DNA from 3 places in the Nakamurella deserti genome. Region 1 is predicted to be linked to each of the others. Evidence: riboswitches for the same ligand, from Rfam matches in the RefSeq annotation. Region 1 holds a riboswitch; each other region holds the start of a gene.
The links. Region 1 has a riboswitch for S-adenosylmethionine ahead of DB033_RS14450 (bifunctional o-acetylhomoserine/o-acetylserine sulfhydrylase). Riboswitches for the same ligand answer to the same signal wherever they lie in the genome.
Positions count from the first base shown of each region.

Region 2: linked by a shared signal. The riboswitch ahead of DB033_RS15875 (aminotransferase class V-fold PLP-dependent enzyme) and the one ahead of DB033_RS14450 (bifunctional o-acetylhomoserine/o-acetylserine sulfhydrylase) in region 1 are both predicted to bind S-adenosylmethionine.
Region 3: linked by a shared signal. The riboswitch ahead of DB033_RS21840 (putative leader peptide) and the one ahead of DB033_RS14450 (bifunctional o-acetylhomoserine/o-acetylserine sulfhydrylase) in region 1 are both predicted to bind S-adenosylmethionine.

Region 1 covers NZ_QCXS01000003.1:226,305-233,389, reverse strand. The annotation lists gene DB033_RS14455 (hypothetical protein) at 413-1,015, shown strand; SAM riboswitch class IV at 1,137-1,252, shown strand; gene DB033_RS14450 (bifunctional o-acetylhomoserine/o-acetylserine sulfhydrylase) at 1,475-2,878, shown strand; gene metX (homoserine O-acetyltransferase MetX) at 2,919-4,202, shown strand; gene DB033_RS21690 (hypothetical protein) at 4,514-4,639, opposite strand; gene DB033_RS14440 (ScyD/ScyE family protein) at 4,740-5,900, shown strand; gene DB033_RS14435 (aspartate aminotransferase family protein) at 6,043-7,085, opposite strand, start outside.
Region 2 covers NZ_QCXS01000003.1:569,339-576,423, forward strand. The annotation lists gene DB033_RS15845 (VOC family protein) at 1-161, shown strand, start outside; gene DB033_RS15850 (LacI family DNA-binding transcriptional regulator) at 374-1,381, shown strand; tRNA gene DB033_RS15855 (tRNA-Phe) at 1,451-1,527, opposite strand; tRNA gene DB033_RS15860 (tRNA-Asp) at 1,575-1,648, opposite strand; tRNA gene DB033_RS15865 (tRNA-Glu) at 1,737-1,809, opposite strand; gene DB033_RS15870 (pilus assembly protein TadG-related protein) at 3,724-4,143, opposite strand; SAM riboswitch class IV at 4,300-4,413, shown strand; gene DB033_RS15875 (aminotransferase class V-fold PLP-dependent enzyme) at 4,458-5,876, shown strand; gene DB033_RS15880 (MDR family MFS transporter) at 5,960-7,085, opposite strand, start outside.
Region 3 covers NZ_QCXS01000003.1:669,681-676,765, reverse strand. The annotation lists gene DB033_RS16350 (NADPH-dependent FMN reductase) at 17-508, shown strand; gene DB033_RS16345 (GNAT family N-acetyltransferase) at 512-1,195, opposite strand; gene DB033_RS16340 (NtaA/DmoA family FMN-dependent monooxygenase) at 1,258-2,628, opposite strand; gene DB033_RS16335 (LLM class flavin-dependent oxidoreductase) at 2,625-3,836, opposite strand; gene DB033_RS21840 (putative leader peptide) at 3,901-3,987, opposite strand; SAM riboswitch class IV at 4,025-4,138, opposite strand; gene DB033_RS16330 (methionine ABC transporter permease) at 4,209-4,871, opposite strand; gene DB033_RS16325 (methionine ABC transporter ATP-binding protein) at 4,894-5,919, opposite strand; gene DB033_RS16320 (MetQ/NlpA family ABC transporter substrate-binding protein) at 5,954-6,919, opposite strand.

The DNA of each region.
Region 1 (7,085 bases):
CATCCCATCGCGGCCCGTTCCCTGGCGCCAGCGGATGGGCGACGTCATCGGACGCTTGATGGTCCCGTGGTCGGCGGTGTGCACCACCTCGACCTGCCAGGCACTGTGCATCCGCTCATCCCACCGGGGCCCGCCCCGGAGCGCCGGGCGACTCCGCCGACCGCCGGATGCTCTGGAGCTCGGCGGTGAGCACCACCTCAACCCGCCAGGCACCGATCATCCGCCCATCCCACCGGGCCCGCCCCGAGGCACCAGCGGACGGGCGACTCGATCGGCCCTCGCGACCGGCCCGTGCGCATTATTATTCAAGCCGCACCGTCCGTTGGGCCCACCACGCACACCGGGCGACCCGCACGACAGCCGCCCGGTCCCGAGATCCGCCGACCGGTGCGACCCACGACAGGAGCGATCCGTGCACTCTCCCGACACCGCCCTCGACGGTCGCGAACGCATCCTGCACAGCACGGTCACGTTGCTCATCGAACGTGGTCTCGGCGCGATCGACGCCGACGCGATCTGCGCCGCCGCCGGCCTCGGGCGGGCCGAGTTCGACCGTTGGTTCGATTCCCTGGAGAGCATCTACGTCGCGATCACGGCGAGGTTGCTCGACTCGCACGTCGCCAATCCGGGCGGCCCCGTCCGGTTGGCCGCGTGCCTGGAGACCGGGCTGCGCACCTCGCTGCGTGCGGTCTGGGACATGATCGAGCAGCGGATCGACGAGCACCACGCCCTGCACGTCCTGCTGCTCGGCCAGGTGGGGGACCCGGGGCTGCTGGCCCGGATGGGGTTCTCGCTGCACACGACCCACCTGCGCATCGCCGAGCAGTGGCTGGCCGGCGTCGAGGCCCGGTACGGCATCGAATGGGTCGTCCCCGTCCCGCAGCTCGCCGCCCTGGTGCAGGCGACCCTCGACGGCCTGATGATCGACTACGTCGCGCGCCGCGACGGGGTCCAGGCGCGGGAGGTGCTCGACATCTTCGCCGGGCACCTGGCGACCAACGCGCTGCTGGTCTGACCGCGCACACGACGGCTCTCGGGGAACCCTCCCGCGCCGTCGCCGGACCGTACGGAGCGGCCGAGCCGGACCCGGCGATCACACCGTTGTCCCCCCGAACGGTCGGATACACTTTCGACCAGGTCATGAGTTCCAGCGTCAAGCCCCGGCTCGCTGGGCGGCAACCCTCCACACGCGGTGGGGTGCCCCGGGTGATTGACCCGGTGTCCCGCGAAGTGCGGGACACAAGCGCGGTCCGCCAGCAGGTGGACCAGTGGGACGCCTGAACGGAGCGCCGCTGTGTGTGCACGAATGTGTTGTCGCCGCTGACGCGCGGCTGATCGCCCGCCGCCCGGATCCGTCCGCCGCACGCGATCAGCCCCACCGGCCCGCACCACCCCGATCCCCGCGATCCGCCGTCGACCGTCGCATTGTCGCGCCCCGTCGGACCGCCCTCCCCGTCGCCGTCGGCGACGAGAAATGAGCATCTCCGTGAGCAACGACTGGAAGTTCGAGACCCTCCAGATCCACGCCGGCCAGGCGCCCGACGCCACCACCCACGCCCGCGCGCTGCCGATCTACCAGACCACCTCCTTCGCCTTCGACTCCTCCGCGCACGGTGCGAAGCTGTTCGCCCTGCAGGAGCTGGGCAACATCTACACCCGCATCCACAACCCCACCCACGACGCCGTCGAGCAGAAGATCGCCGCGCTCGAGGGCGGCGTCGGTGCGCTGCTGGTCGCCTCCGGGCAGGCCGCCGAGTCGATCGCGCTGCTCACCGTGGCCAACGCCGGCGACCACATCGTCGCCTCCCCGCGCCTGTACGGCGGCACCTACAACCTGCTGCACTACACGCTGCCGAAGTTCGGCATCACGGTCAGCTTCGTCGAGAACCCGGACGACCTCGAGTCCTGGCAGGCGGCGGTGCTGCCCAACACCAAGGCCTTCTACGCCGAGTCCATCTCCAACCCGCAACTGGACATCCTCGACTTCGAAGGCGTCTCCGGCGTCGCGCACGCCAACGGAGTGCCGCTGATCGTCGACAACACCGTCGCCACCCCGTATCTCATCCGGCCGCTGGAGCACGGCGCCGACATCGTGGTGCACTCGACCACCAAGTACCTGGGCGGGCACGGCGTCGCCATCGGCGGTGTCATCGTCGACTCCGGGAACTTCGACTGGACCGCGGATCCCGAGAAGTTCAGCATCTTCAACACCCCGGACCCGAGCTACAACAACCTCACCTGGGGCGTCGACCTGGGCCCGGACGGGTTGTTCGGCGTCAACGTCGCGTTCATCTTCAAGGCCCGCCTGCAGTTGCTGCGCGACCTCGGCCCGGCCACCACACCGTTCAACGCCTTCCTGCTCAACCAGGGGCTGGAGACGTTGTCGCTGCGGCTGGAGCGCCACGTCGCCAACGCGACCGCGGTCGCGGAGTTCCTCGAGGGTCGGGCGGAGGTCGCCTCGGTGAACTACCCGGCCCTCGCGTCGTCGAAATGGCATGCGCTGCAGCGGAAGTACTCCCCGAACGGTGGCGGCGCCATCGTCGCGTTCGAGGTGAAGGGCGGCGCGGCCGCGGGAGAGGCGTTCGCCGACGGACTCGAGATCTTCTCCAACCTCGCCAACATCGGTGACGTGCGGTCGCTGGTCATCCACCCGGCGTCCACGACCCACTCGCAGCTCACCCCCGAGGAGCAGGCCAGCACCGGCGTCACCCCGGGCCTGATCCGGCTCGCGGTCGGTATCGAGCACATCGACGACATCCTGGCCGATCTGGAGAAGGGCTTCGCCGCGGCGGCCGCCGCGAACGAGGCCGCCGTGGCCGAGCCGGCGGACGCCGCCGTCGAGCCCGTCGAACCGGAAGTGGCCCCCGCGGGCGTCTGAGATCGTTGAACGTTCACACTCCTACGACCACGAAACTGGCATGCTGATCTCCATGGCCTACGCCGATCGCACCGCGCCCGACCCGGGAGCCGGCTCCACCGGCGTCCGGGCGGGGGCGGTGCTGTCCGCCGTTCCCGGGCGGCGCCCCGACGTCACCGTCTCGCCGCTGTCCCGCGTCGAAGTGACGCCGCGTCCGGAGATCTGGCGGGAAGGCGATCCGGTGGCGGGCCGCCGCTTCGCCGACATCGGCGACCTCGTGCTGGAGAACGGCGCCGTGCTGCCGGACGTCCGGATGGCGTACGAGACCTGGGGCACGCTCGACGAGGCAGGCGGCAACGCGGTGCTGGTGCTGCACGCGCTCACCGGTGACGCGCACGTGGTCGGCCCGGCCGGACCGGGTCAGCCGACGCCCGGGTGGTGGGACGGTCTGATCGGCCCCGGCGCGGTGCTGGACACCGACGAGCTGTTCGTCGTCGCGCCGAACGTGCTCGGCGGCTGCCAGGGCACCACCGGCCCGTCGTCCATCGCGGCGGACGGGCGTCCCTACGGCTCCCGGTTCCCCACCCTCACCATCCGCGACCAGGTCGCCGCGGAGGCCGCACTGGCCGACGCGCTCGGCATCCGGACCTTCCTGGCCGTCATCGGCGGCTCCATGGGCGGGATGCGCGTGATGGAGTGGGCCGTCGGCCAGCCCGGCCGGTTGCAGGCGGCCGTCGCCCTGGCCACCTGCGGTTACTCCTCAGCCGACCAGATCGGCTGGACCACGCCGCAGCTGTCGGCCATCCGGGCGGATCCGCACTTCCACGGCGGTGACTACTACGACGGCGAATGGCCGTTGGCCGGGATGGCGGTGGCGCGGCAGATCGCGCACGCGACCTACCGCAGCGAGCACGAGCTCAACACCCGGTTCGGTCGTCAGGACCAGCCGGGGGAGAGCACCGCCGACGGCGGGCGTTACGCCGTGCAGTCCTACCTCGAGTACCACGGGGCCAAGCTCGGTCGCCGGTTCGACCCGAACTCCTACCTGTGCCTCACCGAGGCGATGAACTCCCACGACCTGGGCCGTGGTCGCGGCGGTCTGACCGCCGCACTGCAACGCATCACCGCCGAACTCACCGTGGCCGTCGTCGACTCCGACCGGCTCTTCCCCCCGCACCTGGGGTTGGAGCTCGCGGCCGCCCCCACCACCCGCCCGGTCGTCACCATGCACTCGGAGTTCGGTCACGACGGGTTCCTGATCGAGGCCGATCAGGTGGAGGCGGTCGTCGCGGACGCGGTGGCCTCCGTGCGCGCCGCCCGGGTGGCCGGCACCGTCGACCGCTGAGGCGCGCCGCCGCGCCAACAGCGCCACCAGGAGCACCGACGGCCCGACGACCTCGAACGGCACACGGACGACGCCACGCCGGTGAGCATCGGGAGCCCGCCGATGTCGCCCGGCAACCCGACGACGCGTCACCGGTGAGCGTCGCCAGGCCCGCCGACTCGGACGGGAACCCGCACGACGCCCAACCCGCGAGCGCCGAAGTCGAAGGGAGTCTGGCGCTGCGTCACGGTCAGCGTCGACGGTTCGCCGACGTCGACGGGCACCCCCACGACGCCGATCTCGCGGGCGAATGACCACGGTCCGACGACCGGTCACGCGCGGGTCGCGCCGGTCAGCGCAACGGCGATGAGCGACCCTGCGGCGAACAGGGGTGTGACCCACATCACGTGGTCGACCCGCTTGAGCCGACCGACGGAAACGCCTTCCCGAACGTTCACAGCCGCTCCACAGGTCTGGCCCGGGCCGGACGGACCGGACTAATTTCCTGCCTGACCGCCCGGGTCCACCGGGCCGCGAAGGAGCGGAGCAGACGTGCGGATGCGAAACAGATGGATCGTCGGGTCGGCGGCGGGGCTGCTCGCCGCCGCCCTGGTGTCACCGGTCGCGCAGGCCGGCGACGGGCGTGGCGGGCACGGTGGTGGCGGGCACGGCGGGCACGGCGGTGGCGACCCCAGCGGGATCACCGTCGTCGCCTCGGGTCTCGACGGGCCGCGGCAGATCTCCGACAAGGGCCGGGGCCACACGATCTTCGTGGCCGAGGCCGACGCCGGCCGGGTCTCCCGGGTCGACGTCCGGTCGGGCGAGGTGACGCCGTTGCTCACCGACCTCGGGGCCGGCCTCGTGCAGGGCGTGGACAAGGTGCACGGTCAGATCCTGGTGGCCGTCGGCGAACCCGGTCCCGGCAGCGAAGCGCCCGAGACGCCGTTCGGCATCTCGGTGCTGCTGGGTTCCTCCGGCGGCGGGACCCCCGAGGTGCTCGAGGACCTCGGTCAGTTCGAGCGGGACAACAACCCCGACGGCCAACCCCAGTTCGGACCGGAGGGCCTGCCCCTGGAGGCGTTGTCCAATCCGTACTTCGTCCGCGCCCACCGGGACGGCAGTGCGCTGATCGCCGACGCGGGCGGCAACGACATCCTGTTCCGCACCGCGGCCGGTGATCTGCAGTTGTGGCGCACGCTGCCGCTGATCACCGAGGGTCCGTGTGCGGAGATCCCGAACAACGACCCCGCCGTCCTGGGCTGCGACCCGGTGCCGACCGGGATCGCGTACGGCAATCACGACGACGTGTACGTGTCGGCGCTCGGCGGGCTGGTGCCCGGGGCGGGCCGGGTGTTCGTCTACGACTGGAACCACCAGGAGCCCGTCCGGGTGCTCGACGGGTTCACCGGACCCGCCGGTGTGGAGGTGGACGCCGAGGGCAACGTGTACGTCTCCGAGTTGACCGAGGGTGCGCCGGCGGACCCGAGCGCGCCGCCGCCCGGCTTCGATCCGGCCACGGTCGGCCAGATCGTCAAGGTGGCTCCGGACGGCACCCGCACCTACGCCCAGGTGCCGCTGCCCGCCGGGCTGCTCATCCACAAGGGTGAGTTGTACGCCTCCGCCTGGGCGCTCGGCGCCGAGCTGGGCCTGCCCGACGCCGGTCAGATCGTCCGGGTCGACGACAGGGCGTTCCAGCCCGCCGCGGAGCCTGCCACCTGACCGACCCTGTCCACCGCCGGCGGGTGCGACCGGTGCGGTCGCACCCGCCGGGGCCGGACCTCGGTCAGCCCCCGCGGCCGACGACACCCGGCTCCGGCACCGGTCTCCGCCGCGGGTGCCCGGGGCGACGGCCGCCGTCGGATCAGCTGCCGGTGTAGTACCGGTCGGCGACCGCGAGGGTCTCGTCCAGGATGGCCAGACCTTCTTCCACCTCGGCGTCGGTCACCGTGCAGGGCGGCACCACGTGTGTGCGGTTGAAGTGGGTGAACGGCCAGAGCCCGTGCGCCTTGCAGGCTTTCACGAACTCCGTCATCGGGGCGGCGTCCGGGCCGCTGGCGTTGAACGGCACCAGCGGCTCCCGGGTCGCCCGGTCCCGGACCAGCTCCACCGCCCAGAAGACACCCAGGCCGCGGACCTCGCCGATCGACGGGTGCTTCTCGGCCAGCGCGCGCAGCCCGGGGCCGATGACGTCCTCGCCGATCCGGCGGGCGTTCTCCACGATGCCCTCCTCGCGGAAGATGCCGATCGAGGCGACCGCGGACGCGCAGGCCAGCGGATGGCCGGCGTAGGTGAGACCGCCGGGATAGACGCGGTTGTCGAAAGTGGCCGCGATCGCGTCGCTCATGATGACGCCACCCAGCGGCACGTATCCGGAGTTGACGCCCTTGGCGAAGCAGACGAGGTCGGGGGTGACGTCCCAGTGGTTCACCGCGAGCCACTCGCCGCAGCGGCCGAAGCCGGCCATCACCTCGTCGGCGATGTAGACGATGCCGAACTCGTCGCACAGCGCGCGGACGCCGGCCAGGTAGCCGTCCGGTGGTACGAGGATGCCGTTGGTCCCGACGACGGATTCCATGATCACGGCCGCCACCGTGTGGGCGCCCTCCATGATGATCTGGTCGCGCAGGTGCTGCAGGGCCCGGGTGCACTCCTCCTCGGGCGTGGTCGCGTAGAACACCGACCGGTACAGGTACGGACCCCAGAAGTGCACCACCCCGGGGATTCCCGGCTCCGACGCCCACCGCCGCGGTTCGCCGGTCAACGTCACCGCGCCCGACGTGCCGCCGTGGTAGCTGCGGTACGCGGCGAAGATCTTGTTCCGGCCGGTGTGGATTCGGGCCATCCGGATGGCGTTCTCGACGGACTCGGCGCCACCGGTGGTGAAGTAGACCTTGTTCAGGTGGC
Region 2 (7,085 bases), 340 kb from region 1:
ACCTCGCCCCCGGTCCGGTGGACGATCAACGCGCCGAGGTGGAGCGGCTGGTACGACTCGGCGCCAGTCACGTAGACGTGGGTCAACCGGACGACGCCTCGTTCGTCGTGCTCGCCGACCCGGAGGGCAACGAGTTCTGCGTGCTGTCACCGCGGGGCTGATCGCTCGGGTGGGTGATGTGACCTGCCCCATAATGCGTCCCGGTAACCCGGGTTAGCCGACGGAATGAGGGCTCCCGGCCATCAGCGGCGACTCGACCGCTTTGCCGCCCCCGGGACGGATGAAAGGATCACCGTGCCCTGAGGGGGCGGCAACGACGGCGCCACCGGTACGCCCGCCGCCCGTGTCCACCCGATGTTCTGCGAGGAGCCCCGTGGTCCGTCAGCGCGTCACGCTGATGGACGTCGCCGCCCGGGCGGGTGTGTCCAGGACGACGGCGTCGTTCGTGATGACCGGTCGTCGCGACATGCGGATCTCCAGCGCGGCGGAGCAGCGGGTGTTGCAGGCCGCACGGGAGCTGGACTACCGGCCCAATCTGCTGGCGCGCAGTCTCCGGACGAACCTGTCGCAGACGATCGGGCTGATCTCCGACGTGGTGGCCACCGAGCCGTTCGCCGGTCATCTGATCCGCAGCAGCATGACGACCGCGCTGCTGCACGATCACCTGCTGTTCGTCGGCGAGAGCGAGGGCGACCCGGCGGTCGAGGAACAGCTGGTCCGCAGCATGCTGGACCGCGGCGTCGGCGGATTCCTCTACGCGTCGTCGTCGACGCGGGTGGTCGAGGTGTCGGCGTTGTTCGAGTCGCAGCGGCTGGTGCTCCTCAACTGCCTGGCCCGGGGGGACGACGTGACCGCCGTGGTCCCGGACGAGGAGGGCGGCGGCCGACTGGCCGCGACCACCCTGCTCGACGCGGGACACCGCGACGGCATCGTGCTGGTCGGCGAGACCCTGGACCATGTGGTGGCCGGTCGGGACCGGCGACGCGGCATCGAGGCCGCCCTCGCCGACGCCGGCGCCGGACTGGCGGGCGAGGTGGCGACGACGTGGTGGCCCGAGCCGACGTTCGCCGCGATGTCTCGGATGCTCGCCGCCGGGCATCGGCCGACCGCAATCGTGTGCCTGAACGACCGGGTGGCGCTCGGTGTCTACCAGGCACTGGCCGACGCGGGGCTGTCGGTGCCCGGTGACGTGTCGGTGATCTCGTTCGACGACTCGGACCTGGCCGGCTGGGTGCGCCCCGGACTGACCAGCGTGGCGCTGCCGCACCTGGAGATGGGGCGACGAGCGACGGAGCTGCTGATGGCGCCGGCCGGGTCGCCGGTTGTGCACCGCATCGAGATGCCGCTGGTGTCGCGGGAGTCGGTAGGCCCGCCGCGCTGAGCGGAGAGTGGGCGGATGGCCCGGAAAACCAGTCAGCCCCCCGCTGGCCTGACGGCTGCGAAGGGCTGGTGGTGGCCAGGCGCGGGGTCGAACCGCGGACCTTCCACTTTTCAGGCGGACGCTCGTACCAACTGAGCTACCTGGCCTCAAACGTAGGGCCGGGCTCATGTGACTGAACCCGGCCCACGTTCGGCGACCCCGACGGGACTTGAACCCGCGACCTCCGCCGTGACAGGGCGGCGCGCTAACCAACTGCGCTACGGGGCCTCGGTGTTGCTGAGACCTTGGTGCTGAACTGCGTGACGCTGGGACTACTTTACTGCCTCGTGGAGGTGCTCGTGACCTCTGCGCTGCGTACCCCCAACGGGATTCGAACCCGTGTTACCGCCGTGAAAGGGCGACGTCCTAGGCCACTAGACGATGGGGGCTGGAGGAACTCCGCCTCCAACGGCCATCCGTTGGGAGCGAGTCAACTATAGGGGACGAGGTGCGGCGCTCCCAAATCCGCCACGGCGCCCTGCTCCGACGGGGCAGTCGCGCCGCACTCGACCTGTCCACAAGGATCAGATCGTTACTCCCCATCGCCACCGTGGTCGGTACGCTACTCCGATCGGGTCGCGCCAGGCGGGGCCCACGTCGGCGAACGTGGACAGGGGTTCTGGTGGGGCGACGAACGACCGACACGCGACGTGCGCTGCTGGCGCTGATCACCGCGGGGTTGAGTGTGACCGGGATCGCTGCCTGCAGCGCCGGGCAGGCCAACCCGGGAACCACGCTGGCGCCGGTGGACAGCTCGGCGAGTCGGAGCGAGGCGCTCTCCACCGCCACTGATGCCTCGTCCAGTTTGGGGTCCGGAACCGCAGCGCAGCCGACCGATGGCGGATCCCGGTCTGAAACAACGCCCCAGACCCCCGAGTCGACAAGTTCAGAGCCCACGAAGATGCCATGGTCGAATTTGGACCTCAGCCCAGACCAGGTCCGTGAAGCACAGGCAGCGCTCGACGCTTATGTCGGATACCGCCGCGTCTCGGACCTCACCTTCACCGACCCTCGGAGGGATTGGGCTTCAGAGATATACGAATACGCAGCAGACCCAGTGGCGTCTAATCTTGTAAAGTTTGTCAGGGACCCCGCGTTCCAACAGGGCAGCGGAGAAGGCCGCACGATCATCGACCCTCGAGTTACGGAAGTAGGAACTGGAACAGTCGAACTCAGCGACTGTGTCGATAACACTGCTTCCATCTTCGTCGATGCGAATGGAAATTCGCTCATTGCGCCCGATGCACCCGGCTTCTACCGTCGCCATCCGGCAACGGTGTCAGTCAGCCAAATCGACAACCGATGGCTGGTAACCTCCGTGGTTAACGACTTCAGTGTCCAATGCTAGCGATGAGGATTGCCGGCGCAGCACTATTGATGGCGCTCGAGAGCCTCGTTGTATTAGCTCCTGCGTACGCCGACCCAGACCAGCCCTCGGTTTCAAGATCGTCAGCCCCGACGGCCGGTTGTGGCGATCAAGTATGCATCGTCGGCGCGACTGATTCAGTAGTAAAGAAAACGCTGATTGCGGTGGTTACGACAGGAGCCACTGCCGTCAAGTCTTCAATGGAGAGCCTATGCAAGCAACAACCTATGCCTACCCAGCCAGCCGCCGACTCACCGCTCTGGGCGGGACACACGCCAGCAGACGGATTTATTGCCTACGACATTTGTCCGACGAACTCGGCAGCCGTGCCATTTACTAACTCTCAGCCCTATTTCGTTGGGAATGGGACCACACCTACCGCCGTCAGCCCTGAGGCGCTTGCGCTAAGCGCACAGGCAGCTATTCGATTCGTCCCGCCGGTCCTTCACTTTGGACCCGACACGCAAATAGCCGTGAATCGCTGGCTCTACCTGTGGGTTGACAATCCAGGTCCACTGATTGCACAGGCTACGGCTGGAGCGGTGACTGTGACACTCACAGCCACGCTGAGTTCGGTGACGTGGTCCATGGGTGAACCCGCCAACCCAAAGGCGCCTAAGGGGCCACCGGCGACCATCACATGCGACGGCCCGGGGCGCGATCCTGGCCCGACCGCCAACGCGAACATTTCTAAGCCGGCTGCTTCGGACGCGTGCGTCTATGCCTACCGTTGGCGCTCCCTGCCGGAACGAACCGGGGGCACAGCAACCTGGCCGGTCACGGCAACCGCGAATTGGACCGTCACCTGGACATCGAACGTGGGTGTGGGCGGCGCGCTCGACGCCCCGCCGCAGAGCTCCACCACCCCGGTGTCGGTCGGCGAATGGCGCAGCGAGCTGGTCGCCGGCCCCAACTGACCGGACCCGATCACGCGTGATCAGGCCTGGTCGTACCGCAGCCGGCTGCTCGACTCCACGTCCTGACGCAGGGTGGGCGTGAAGAACATGTCGCCGAAGGTGATGGGGGTGTCGGTCCAGCACGTGGCGGTCACCGTGTCGGCCCCGACCACGACGCGCACGCCGACCCGACCCGGGCGCACCGCGAGGTAGGCGATGGCGGCGTCGTTGGCGAGCGCCATCTGTCGGGGCCGTCCAGGCACATCGGCCGCGTCACTGGCCGCCAGCGCCGCCCCGTCGCACTGGTTCTGCAACCGACTGCGCCCCAGGAACGCGGACCCGGCCGCCGTCACCCCGGCCACCAGGAGCAACAGGCACAGCGTCAGGCCGAGCAACAGCGGGGTGATCGACCCCCGGTCGTCCTCGCCGCCGCCGGCATGCCGCAACCCGTTCGGCCGCATGCTCCACCCCGCTTCGTCCGCGACCGGTCCAGCGTAGAGACGTTCACCGGGCAGCATCACCCGTTCGCCGAAGTTGTGGACAACTGAGCCCACCGCTGTGGTCCCGGTTACACCCGCTTCGAGCTCGGCCCGGACCCGTGTTAACGTCGTCGCGTAGGTCATGAGTGCTAGCGACAAACCCTGGTTTGCTAGCCGGCAACCCTCCTCCGCGGTGGGGTGCCCCAGGTGAAGACCTGGCCGTCCGGTTGTCGCCGGCGGCAAGCGCGGATCTCCGGCTCGTCCCCGGCGGTCCTTCGACCGCAAGGAGACCAGCCATGACGCTCACCCTCGAGGACCTGCACTTCCTCACCGCCACCGGTCCCGTCGAGGCCTCCCTGCCCAGCGTCGACGCCGCGACGCCCATCACCGGCGCCCACGCACCGGGCCTGGAGATCGTCGGCGCCGGTCACCGGGTACCCCTGGCCGACGGCTCCCACGTCGAGTACGCCAATCTCGATCACGCCGCGTCCGCCCCCTCGCTGCAGGTCGTCAAGGACGCGGTCGACGCGGTCCTCGAGCAGTACGCCTCCGTGCACCGCGGCGCCGGATTCGACTCCCAGCTGTGCACCGCGCTGTACGAAGGCGCCCGCGAACCCATCCGCGCCTTCGTCGGCGGACGTTCCGACGACGCGGTCCTGTTCACCCGCAACACCACGGACGCGTTCAACCTGCTGTCGCACTGCCTCCCCGACGACACCACTGTCATCGTCTTCGAAACCGAGCACCACGCGACGCTGCTCCCATGGGAGAAGCACACCGTCGTCCGCCTGCCCGCCCCGGCGACCCCGCAGGCCGCCGTCCGCGCCGTCGGGGACGCCTGCCGCGACGCCCGCCGCAACGGGCCGGTGCTGGTCGTGGTCACCGGGGCGAGCAACGTGACCGGCGAGATCTGGCCGATCGCCCGGCTCGCCGCCGTCGCCCACGCCCACGGCGCCCGCATCGCCCTCGACGCCGCCCAGCTCGCGCCGCACCGGCCCTTCTCCATTACCGACCTGTGGGTGGACTACGTCGCGATCTCCGGGCACAAGGTGTACGCCCCCTACGGGGCGGGCGCGCTGATCGGCCGCGCCGACTGGCTCGCCGAGGCTCCCCCCTACCTCGTCGGCGGCGGCGCCACCTCCACGGTGGAGGACGACCGCACCGTCTGGAAGCCCCTCCCCGACCGGCACGAGGCCGGCACCCCCAACATCCCGGGCGTCGTGGCGCTGGCCACCGCCTGCCATGCGCTGCTCACCACGGATCGCGACGCGCTGGTCACCGCCGAACGCGACCTCACCGCCCGGTTGATCCGCGGGCTGTCCGACATCCCCGGCGTCACCGTGCACTCGCTCTTCACCGGCGGGGCCAGCGTCATCGGTGTCGCCACCTTCACCCTGAGCTCGCTGTCGTCTCCGGTCGTGGCCAGCGCACTGTCGGCCGAGTACGGCATCGGCGTCCGCGACGGCGCGTTCTGCGCCCAGCCGCTCGTCCGCCGCCTGCTCGGCGCGGCAGGCTGCGACTCCGTCGACGGCACCGGGCATGCTGTCCGCGCCTCCGTCGGTCTCGGCACCACCACCGAGCACGTCGACCGGCTCATCGCCGCGGTCACCACACTCGCCACCGAGGGCCCGGGACTGCGCTACGTCACCGTCAACGGTCGTCCGCAGCCGCTCCGCGACCAGCGCACCCTGCCGAAGATCGTGGCCTGGCAGTAAGACCTCGAACACGACGGTGGCCCCCGACCAAAAGGTCGGGGGCCACTCGTGTCTAAGGACCGTCTCAGGGACGGTCCAGCGCGTCAGTCGCGACGGTGCCGACCGCCGCTCGGCTTGGTGACCTCAACGGTGGGAGCCGAACCCGCCGTGACGAGATCGTCGTCCTGCTGCCGCTCGCGCTCGGCACCGGCGGCGTCGTTGAGACCGACGTTGCCCGCAGCCGCCGCCGCAGCGGCGTCCTCCTCCTGGATCTCCTGCAGCGCGGACTTGGTGCGCAGCGGGACCTCCTTGAGCAGGAGGACCAGCAGGAAGGCGAGCACCGCGACGATGCCGGCGAGGATGTAGACGACGTGGGTGGAGTCCACGAAGCCCTGCTTCACGGGCTGAGCCAAGGTCGCAGGCAGCGTGTTGATGAACGCGGAATCCTCACTGAGGCCCGCGAGCTGCGCGCCGTACTGCTGCATGGAACTGCCCGACGACGCCAGCGCCTGCTGGAACCCCGGTGTCCCGGCGACCGCCTGCACCTGGGTGTTGACGTTCGTGGGCAGCCCGTTGAACAGCAGCGACAGGAACACCGCGGTGCCGATGGTGCCGCCGGTGGCCCGGAAGAACGTCGCTGAGGACGTGGCCACACCGATGTCGCGGGCCTTCACCGTGTTCTGGACGGCCATCATCATCGTCTGCATGTTCAGGCCCAGCCCGGCGCCGAGGACGAGGAAGGTGCCGGCGAGGACCAGGTACGGGGTGTCGACCTTGATCAGCGCGAGCATCATCGCGAACGCGACGATCAGCAGCGCGGTGCCGACGACGGGGAAGATCTTGTAGCGGCCGGTCTTGCCGGTGATGATGCCGGAGCTGATGGAGCCGCCCATCAGGCCGACCATCATCGGCAGCAGCCACAGACCGGACTGGGTCGGCGTGGCCCCCTTCACCAGCTGCAGGTACAGCGGCAGGGTGGCCAGGGCTCCGAACATCGCGAGGCCGATCAGCACGTTGACGACCAGCCCCTGCGAGAACTGGCGGTTGGCGAACAGCCGCATCGGGATCAGCGCGTCGTCACCCATGCGGCGCTCGATGAGCACGAAGCCGACGATGCCGAGCACGCCGACGACGATCGAGACCAGGCTGGCGGCCGACGTCCAACCCCACTTGTTGCCCTGCTCGGCGACCAGCAGCAGCGGCACCATACCGACGACCAGCGCGACCGCT
Region 3 (7,085 bases), 440 kb from region 1:
AGAACGGATTCCCACCATGCGCACCGCCGTCGTCGCCGGCAACCTCAAGCCCGCCTCCCGCACCCTGGCCGCCGCCGAACTGCTCGCCGAGCGGTTGACCGGAACTCCCGCGGAGGTCGTGGTGGACGTCGTCACGCTCGGACCGGGCCTGCTCGCCTGGGGCGATCCGGGCGTGTCCGCGGCGATCGAGGCGGTGCGGGCGGCCGACGTGCTGATCGTGGCGTCGCCGACGTACAAGGCGACCTACACCGGCGTGTTGAAGCTGTTCCTGGACCTGTTCCCGACCGGCGGCCTGGACGGGGTCACGGCGTTCCCACTGATGCTCGGGGCGGGTCCCGGACATGCGTTGGCGCCGGAACTCTCGCTCAGGCCGGTGCTGGTGGAGCTGGGTGCGGTGTGCCCGAGCCCTGGTCTGTATCTGCTGGACTCGGCCTGGGCGGAGCCGGACGCCGGCGCGGCGTGGCTCGAGGTCGCCCGCCGGCGGCTGCCGACGGGCGACCCGGGCTGACCGTCAGGCCGCGGGCGAGGTCAGGATCGAGAAGTCCGTGTAGCGGCGCAGTCCGAATCCCAGCGAGCGGTACAGGCCGATCGCGCCGACGTTCGCGGCCGAGGCGTGCATCAGCGCCCGGTCGCCGCGCTCCCGGATCCCGGCGGTGACCGCGAGCACCAAACGGGTGCCCAGACCGCGTCCGCGGTAGGCGGGATCGGTGCAGACCGCGCTGATCTCGGTCCAGCCGTCGGGTTTGATCCGCTCGCCGGCCATCGCGGTGAGCTTCCCGTCGTGCCGGAACCCCAGGTAGCTGCCCAGCTCGACGGTGCGCGGCAGGAACGGCCCCGGCTTCGTCCGAGCCACGAGGTCGAGCATCTCCGGGACGTCGTCCGGGCCGAGCCGCAGCGCCTCGGGATCGGCCACCGCGGCGACGGTCCGGTCGACGAGCTGCACGCCGGGAACGGACTCGCCGACGGTCCACCCCGCGCCGGGCCGCGGCCCGGTGCCGGCCAGCAGCACCGTGGCGCCCGGTCCGACCAGTTCCGCGAGATCCACCCAGGCCTGCGGGTCGGCGCTGTCGGCGAGTGCCACGAACAACGCCACGTCCGAGCGGTAGCGGGCGGCCAGACCGTGCCGGACGGCGAGGTGGGCGTGCCGCCCGGTGAGCGCCGACCAGGCGGGGTTGTCCAGCACCGGATCACCCAGCCTCGCATCCGCGGGACCGTGGACCTGGGTGGTGGTGCGGGGGACGTCGGCGGTCTCGGTCGTCACGACGCGACCCTACGCTCGACGCGATCACCCCTGGCCGGGACGGCGAGCCCGAGGTTGTCGCGCAGCGTGCTGCCGGTGTACCCGGTGCGGTGGACGCCCCAGTCCTGCAGGATCGGCACCACCGTCTCGACGAACGGGTCCAGCCCGTCCGGGGTCACGTGCGGGACCAGGATGAACCCGTCGCTCGCGTCGGCCTGCACGTAGTCGTTGATCGTGCGCGCGACGGTCTCGGGGCTGCCGATGAAGTTCTGCCGCGCCGTCTGCCGGATGACGACGTCCCGCAGCGACAGGTGCTCGGTGGCGCCGAGCTCGCGCCACTGCCGGGCCGTGGCCAGCCGGTCGCCGAACATCCGCACGCTGGCCCGTCCCTTGGCGATGGTGTGCTCGCCCTCGACCGGGTCGAACTCCGGCACCGGCCCGTCCGGGTCGAGATCGGACAGGTCCCGGTTCCACACGTGCTCGGCGAAGCGCAGCGCGGTCTGCCCCGAGACCTGCAACCGACGCACCTCGGCGGCGAGATCCTCCGCCTCGCGGTCGGTGTCACCCAGGACGAAGGTCGCGGCCGGCAGCACCAGCAGCTCCTCGGGTCGCCGGCCGTAGCGGCCCAGGCGCCCCTTGACGTCGGCGTAGAACGCCCTGCCGGCGTCGAGGGTGCCGTGCCGGGTGAAGATCGCGTCGGCGGTGGAAGCGGCGAACTCGCGGCCGGCGTCGGAATCGCCGGCCTGGAAGACGACGGGCCGGCCCTGCGGGCTGCGCGGGACGGTGAAGCGGCCGTGGATGTCGAAGTGGTCGTCGCGGTGGGTGAAGTCGCCGACCTCGGCAGACCGGACGAAGGTGCCCGAGTCCCGGTCGGCGACGACCTCGTCGGCGGCCCAGGTGTCGAACAGCACGGTCGCGGCGTCCAGAAAGGCCTTGGCCCGGGCGTAGCGCTGATCCTCGGGGAGGAAGCCGCCGCGGCGGAAGTTCTCCCCGGTGAACGCGTCCCAGGAGGTCACGACGTTCCAGGCGCCGCGGCCGCCGGACAGCTGATCCAGGGTGGCGAACTGCCGGGCCACCTCGTACGGCTCGTTGAAGGTCGAGTTGATCGTGCCGGTCAGACCCAGGTGCTCGGTCACCGCGGCCAGCGCGCTGAGGACGGCGAAGGTGTCGGGCCGGCCGACGACGTCGAGGTCGTAGATCTCGCCGTTCTGCTCCCGCAGCCGCAGACCTTCGGCGAGGAAGAGGAAGTCGAAGAGCCCGCGTTCGGCGGCGGCGGCGAAGCGGACGAACGAATCGAACTCGATGTGGCTGCCGGCGGCCGGGTCGGACCAGACCGTCGTGTTGTTGACGCCGGGGAAATGGGCGGCGAGGTGCACCTGCTTGGTCATGCGGAGACTCCCTCGGGGGTGCGGGTGGCGGCGTAGCGGCTGACCGGGCGGTCGAGGCCGAGACGGCCCCGCAGGGTGCGGCCGTCGTAGGCGCGGCGGAAGACGCCCCGCTGCTGCAGCAGGGGCACCACGGCGCGGGTGATGGCCTGCAGGTCGTGCGGCAGCGTCGCCGGCCGCAGCCGGAAGCCGTCCAGGCCGGCGGCGGCCCAGTCCTGCAGCTGATCGGCCAGCTCGGCCGGGGTGCCGGTGACGATCGTCGCGTCGGAGGTCCACGGAGCGCCGTCCAGGTCGTCGAGCCGCTCCCGGCGGTCACGGGCGGCGCCGGGTTCGTCGTCGAGGAAGACGACGAGGTCGGCGAACACCCGCAGCGGTCCGGCGTCCGCGGCCAGGGTCGCCCGCAGACCCTGCACCGTGTCGACGATGTCGCGGGCGGCGTCCCGGCTGTCCGGGGTGACGAACACCAGATCCGCACCCCTGGCGGCGAAGCGGTAGGGCCGGTCGGTGTGCGCCAGCGCCGCGACGACGGGCTGCCCCTGCGGTGGACGGGGCACGATGGACGGGCCGCGGACGCTGAAGAACCGCCCGCTGAAGTCGATGTGGTGCAGCTTGTCCCGGTCGACGAACCGGCCGGTGGCCACGTCGCGGATCTCGGCGTCGTCCTCCCAGCTGTCCCAGAGACGGCGTACCACCTCGACGTGGTCGTCGGCCTCGGCGAACAGCTCGTCGACCGCTGCGGCGGCGGCGGGGGAGCCGTCGAACACCGGCGGTACCGTCCGGCGCCCGAAGTGCGCGGCGTCGGCCGGAGCGGCCGACACCTGCGGGCGCCAGCCCGCGCGGCCGCGGCTGACGAAGTCCAGGGTGGCGATGGCCTTCGAGACGTGGAACGGCTCGGTGTGGGTGACCTGTGCGGTCGGCACCAGTCCGATCGCCGAGGTCGTGGGGGCCACCCGGGACGCCACCAGGACCGCGTCGAGCCGTCCACGGACCTGGTCGGTGCGACGGTCCGGGCCGTCGCGCCGGGTGGACTGCAGCCCGAGCGAGTCCTCGAGGGTCACCAGGTCGAGGAGGCCGCGCTCGGCCTCCTGGACCAGGTCGGTCCAGTAACCGGCGGTGAACAGGTCGGCGGGCCGGGCGGCCGGTTCCCGCCAGGCGGCCGGGTGCCAGCCGGCGCCGTCGAGGGCGACGGCCAGGTGCAGGGGTGCGGGCACGGTGATGCTCCGTTCGAGGGGGGAGGGACAGCAGACGATGTCGGACCCGCGGACCACCGCGGCGTCACCGGCAGAGCGCGCTGCTCACCCGCTGCAGATCGACGTGCCGGCGGCTGACCCACCGTCGCCCGAAGGCCGTCGTCTCCGACATCGCCGCACCACCATCTCGACTCGGAACGGCGCACCGCCCACTGTGCTTGCCGGGTACCGACGGGACCCGGCCGGGTCGTCACCTGGAGCACCCCACCACCAGAGAGGGTTGCTGGTCGGCCAGCCAGGGCTTGTCGCCGACACTCATTACCTACTGCAAAGGTAGCACTTGGAACGGCCGTCGGCGACGGTCCCGACCGGTTCCCGGCCGGGACCGTCGCGTCAACGGCGCAGCGCGGTCCGGGCCAGCCGGTTACCGACGAACTGGGCGAGCTGCACGATGACGATGATGGTCAGCACCGCGACCCAGGTCACCTCCCAGTCGAACCGCTGGTAGCCGTAGCTGATCGCGAACTGGCCGAGGCCACCGCCGCCGAGACCACCGGCGACGGCGGTCATGTCGATGATCGCGACCAGCACGAAGGTGTAGCCGAGGATCAGCGGGCCCAGCGCCTCGGGGATCAGCAGGCCGACGATGATGCGGATCGGGGAGGCGCCCATCGAACGGGCCGCCTCGATCACCCCCGGGTCGACCGTCACCAGGTTCTGCTCGACGATCCGGGAGACGCCGAAGGACGCGGCGATGACGAGCGCGAAGGTGGCCGCTCCGGTGCCGATGGTGGTACCGATCACCGACAGCGTCAGCGGGCCGATCGCGGTGATGAAGATGATGAACGGGATCGGCCGGACGACGTTCACCAGCAGGTTGAGAACCGTGTACACGACGACGTTCTGCAGCAGACCCCCGCGCCGGGTGGTGAACAGCAGCACTCCGATCACCAGCCCGAAGAAGCCGCCCAGCACCAGCGTGGCCCCGGCCATCCAGAGGGTCTGCAGCACCGATTCGCCGTAGATCGGCCACAGCAGGTTCCAGTCGGTGTTCACCGGGTCACCTCCGTCACGGTGTTCATGCGGCGAGCTCCGTGACGGTGGTGACGTCGCGGAGGCGGTCGACGACGGCGGCCACCGCCGGATCACTGCCGGTCAGGGCGAGGGTGAGGGTGCCGAACGACCGGCCGTCCAGCGCGCCGATACCGCCGTGCACGATCTCGAAGCCGACGTCGCCCTCGCGGGCGGCGGCGCCGAGGACGGCGCCGATCCCGTTGCCGTCGGTGACCCCCACGCTGACCAGCCGGCCTTGGTGGGCCGCCTCCAGCCGGGCGACCTCGGCCGCGTCGGGCCGGTCCCGCAGGACGGTTCCGACGAAGGTCCGTGCGGTCGGTGTCCGCGGTGAGGCGAAGACGTCGAACGTGGAACCGATCTCGATCACCCGGCCCCGCTCCAGCACCGCGACGCGGTCGGCGATGGTGCGCACCACGTCCATCTCGTGGGTGATGACCACGATGGTCACGCCCAGTTCGGCGTTGACCCGCTTCAACAGCCGGAGCACGTCGTGGGTGGTCTCCGGGTCCAGTGCGCTGGTCGCCTCGTCGGCGAGCAGGATCGTCGGCTGGTTGGCCAGCGCCCGCGCGATCCCGACCCGCTGCTTCTGCCCGCCCGACAACTGGTCGGTGTACTCCCACGCCTTGTCGGTGATGCCGACGAAGTGCAACAACTCGGTCACCCGCGCCTCGACGGCCTCCTTCGACCAGCCCGCCACCTTCAACGGGTAGGCCACGTTGCCGTAGACGGTGCGCGAGCGGAACAGGTTGAACTGCTGGAACACGGTGCCGATGGTGGCGCGCACCGGGCGCACCTCCCGCTCGGACAGCGCCGACACCGCTCGCCCGTCGATGACCACCTCGCCGGAGGTCGGCCGCTCAAGCACGTTGACCAGCCGGGCCAGCGTGCTCTTGCCGGCGCCGGAATAGCCGATCACGGCGAAGATCTCGCCGCGCTCGATGCTCAACGAGACGCCGTCCACCGCGGTCACCGCGGAGCCCTTGCCTCGGTAGGTCTTGGTGACGTCCCGGAACTCGATGACCGGGGTCACCGCCGCAACCCTCGGCAGCGGAGGGGTTCCCGGTTCACGAGGCGTCCCGGACGACGGTCTCCAGGCCGGCCAGGATGGTGCCGAGGTCGGCGGCGGGACGGTCGACGATGACGGCAGTGTCCTTGGACGCCGCGACGACCGCCGCCGTCACCGACGGGTCGTGGTAGAGCTGGGCGATCCGCAGGAAGGTGGGGTTGTCCTTCTGGTCCGCGCGCGCGACGAAGGCGTTGATGTACGGCTCGGCCGCCGGCGCCGCCGGATCGTCGTTGTACAGCGCCTTCGACGGGTCGAGATCGGCGTCCAGGGCGAAGTTGTTGTTGATGACCGCGGCGTCGACCGAGGGCAGCGAGGCCACCGTCTGGGCGGCGTCCACCGGCGTCACGGTCACCTTCGAGGCGGCGGCGTCGATGTCGGCGGGGGTGCTCAGCGGGTCGCCACCACCGGTCAGGCTGATCAGGCCGGCCTGCTGCAGCACCAGCAGGGCGCGGGCCTGGTTGGTGGCGTCGTTCGGGATGGCGACCTGGCCGCCGGCCGGGATCTGCGCGAGATCGGTGTGCTTGCCGGAGTAGACGCCCAGCGGTACCACCACGGTCGCGCCGATCGGCGTCAGGGTGTCGGAGTTGGCGACGTTGTAGTTGGCCAGGAACAGCAGGTGCTGGAACAGGTTCAGGTCGATCTGACCCTGGGAGAGCGCCGGGTCGGCCTGGGTGTAGTCGGTGAAGTTGACCAGTTGGATGTCGATGTTCTCCCTGGCCGCGAGATCGACCAGGATGGGCCAGTAGTCGGCACTGGCCTCGGTGGTGCCGACCTTGACGGTGACCCGGTCGGCGGCGGCCGCGGGCTCGTCGCCGCCGCGCAGCGTCGCGAACAGGATGCCGGCGACGGCCACCACGGCCACCACGGCGAGCACGATCCAGCGGGTGGGGCCGCGGTCGCGGCCGGGGCGGGCGGGTAGAGCGGTGATACCGGACGGGGTGGGTGAGTCGGGGGTGGTGCTCATGGGTGTACCTCCAGGGGGACGGGACACCGGTCGCCGGGCGCGGCCGTGCACCACCGGGGAGGCGGTGCGGAGCGGCGACGGGACGCGGTGCGGGGGGTGCGGACCCGTCAGGCAGGTCCGCGGGACGTCAGGGCCGGCGACAGCCCCCGGACATGGCCCGGCCGGG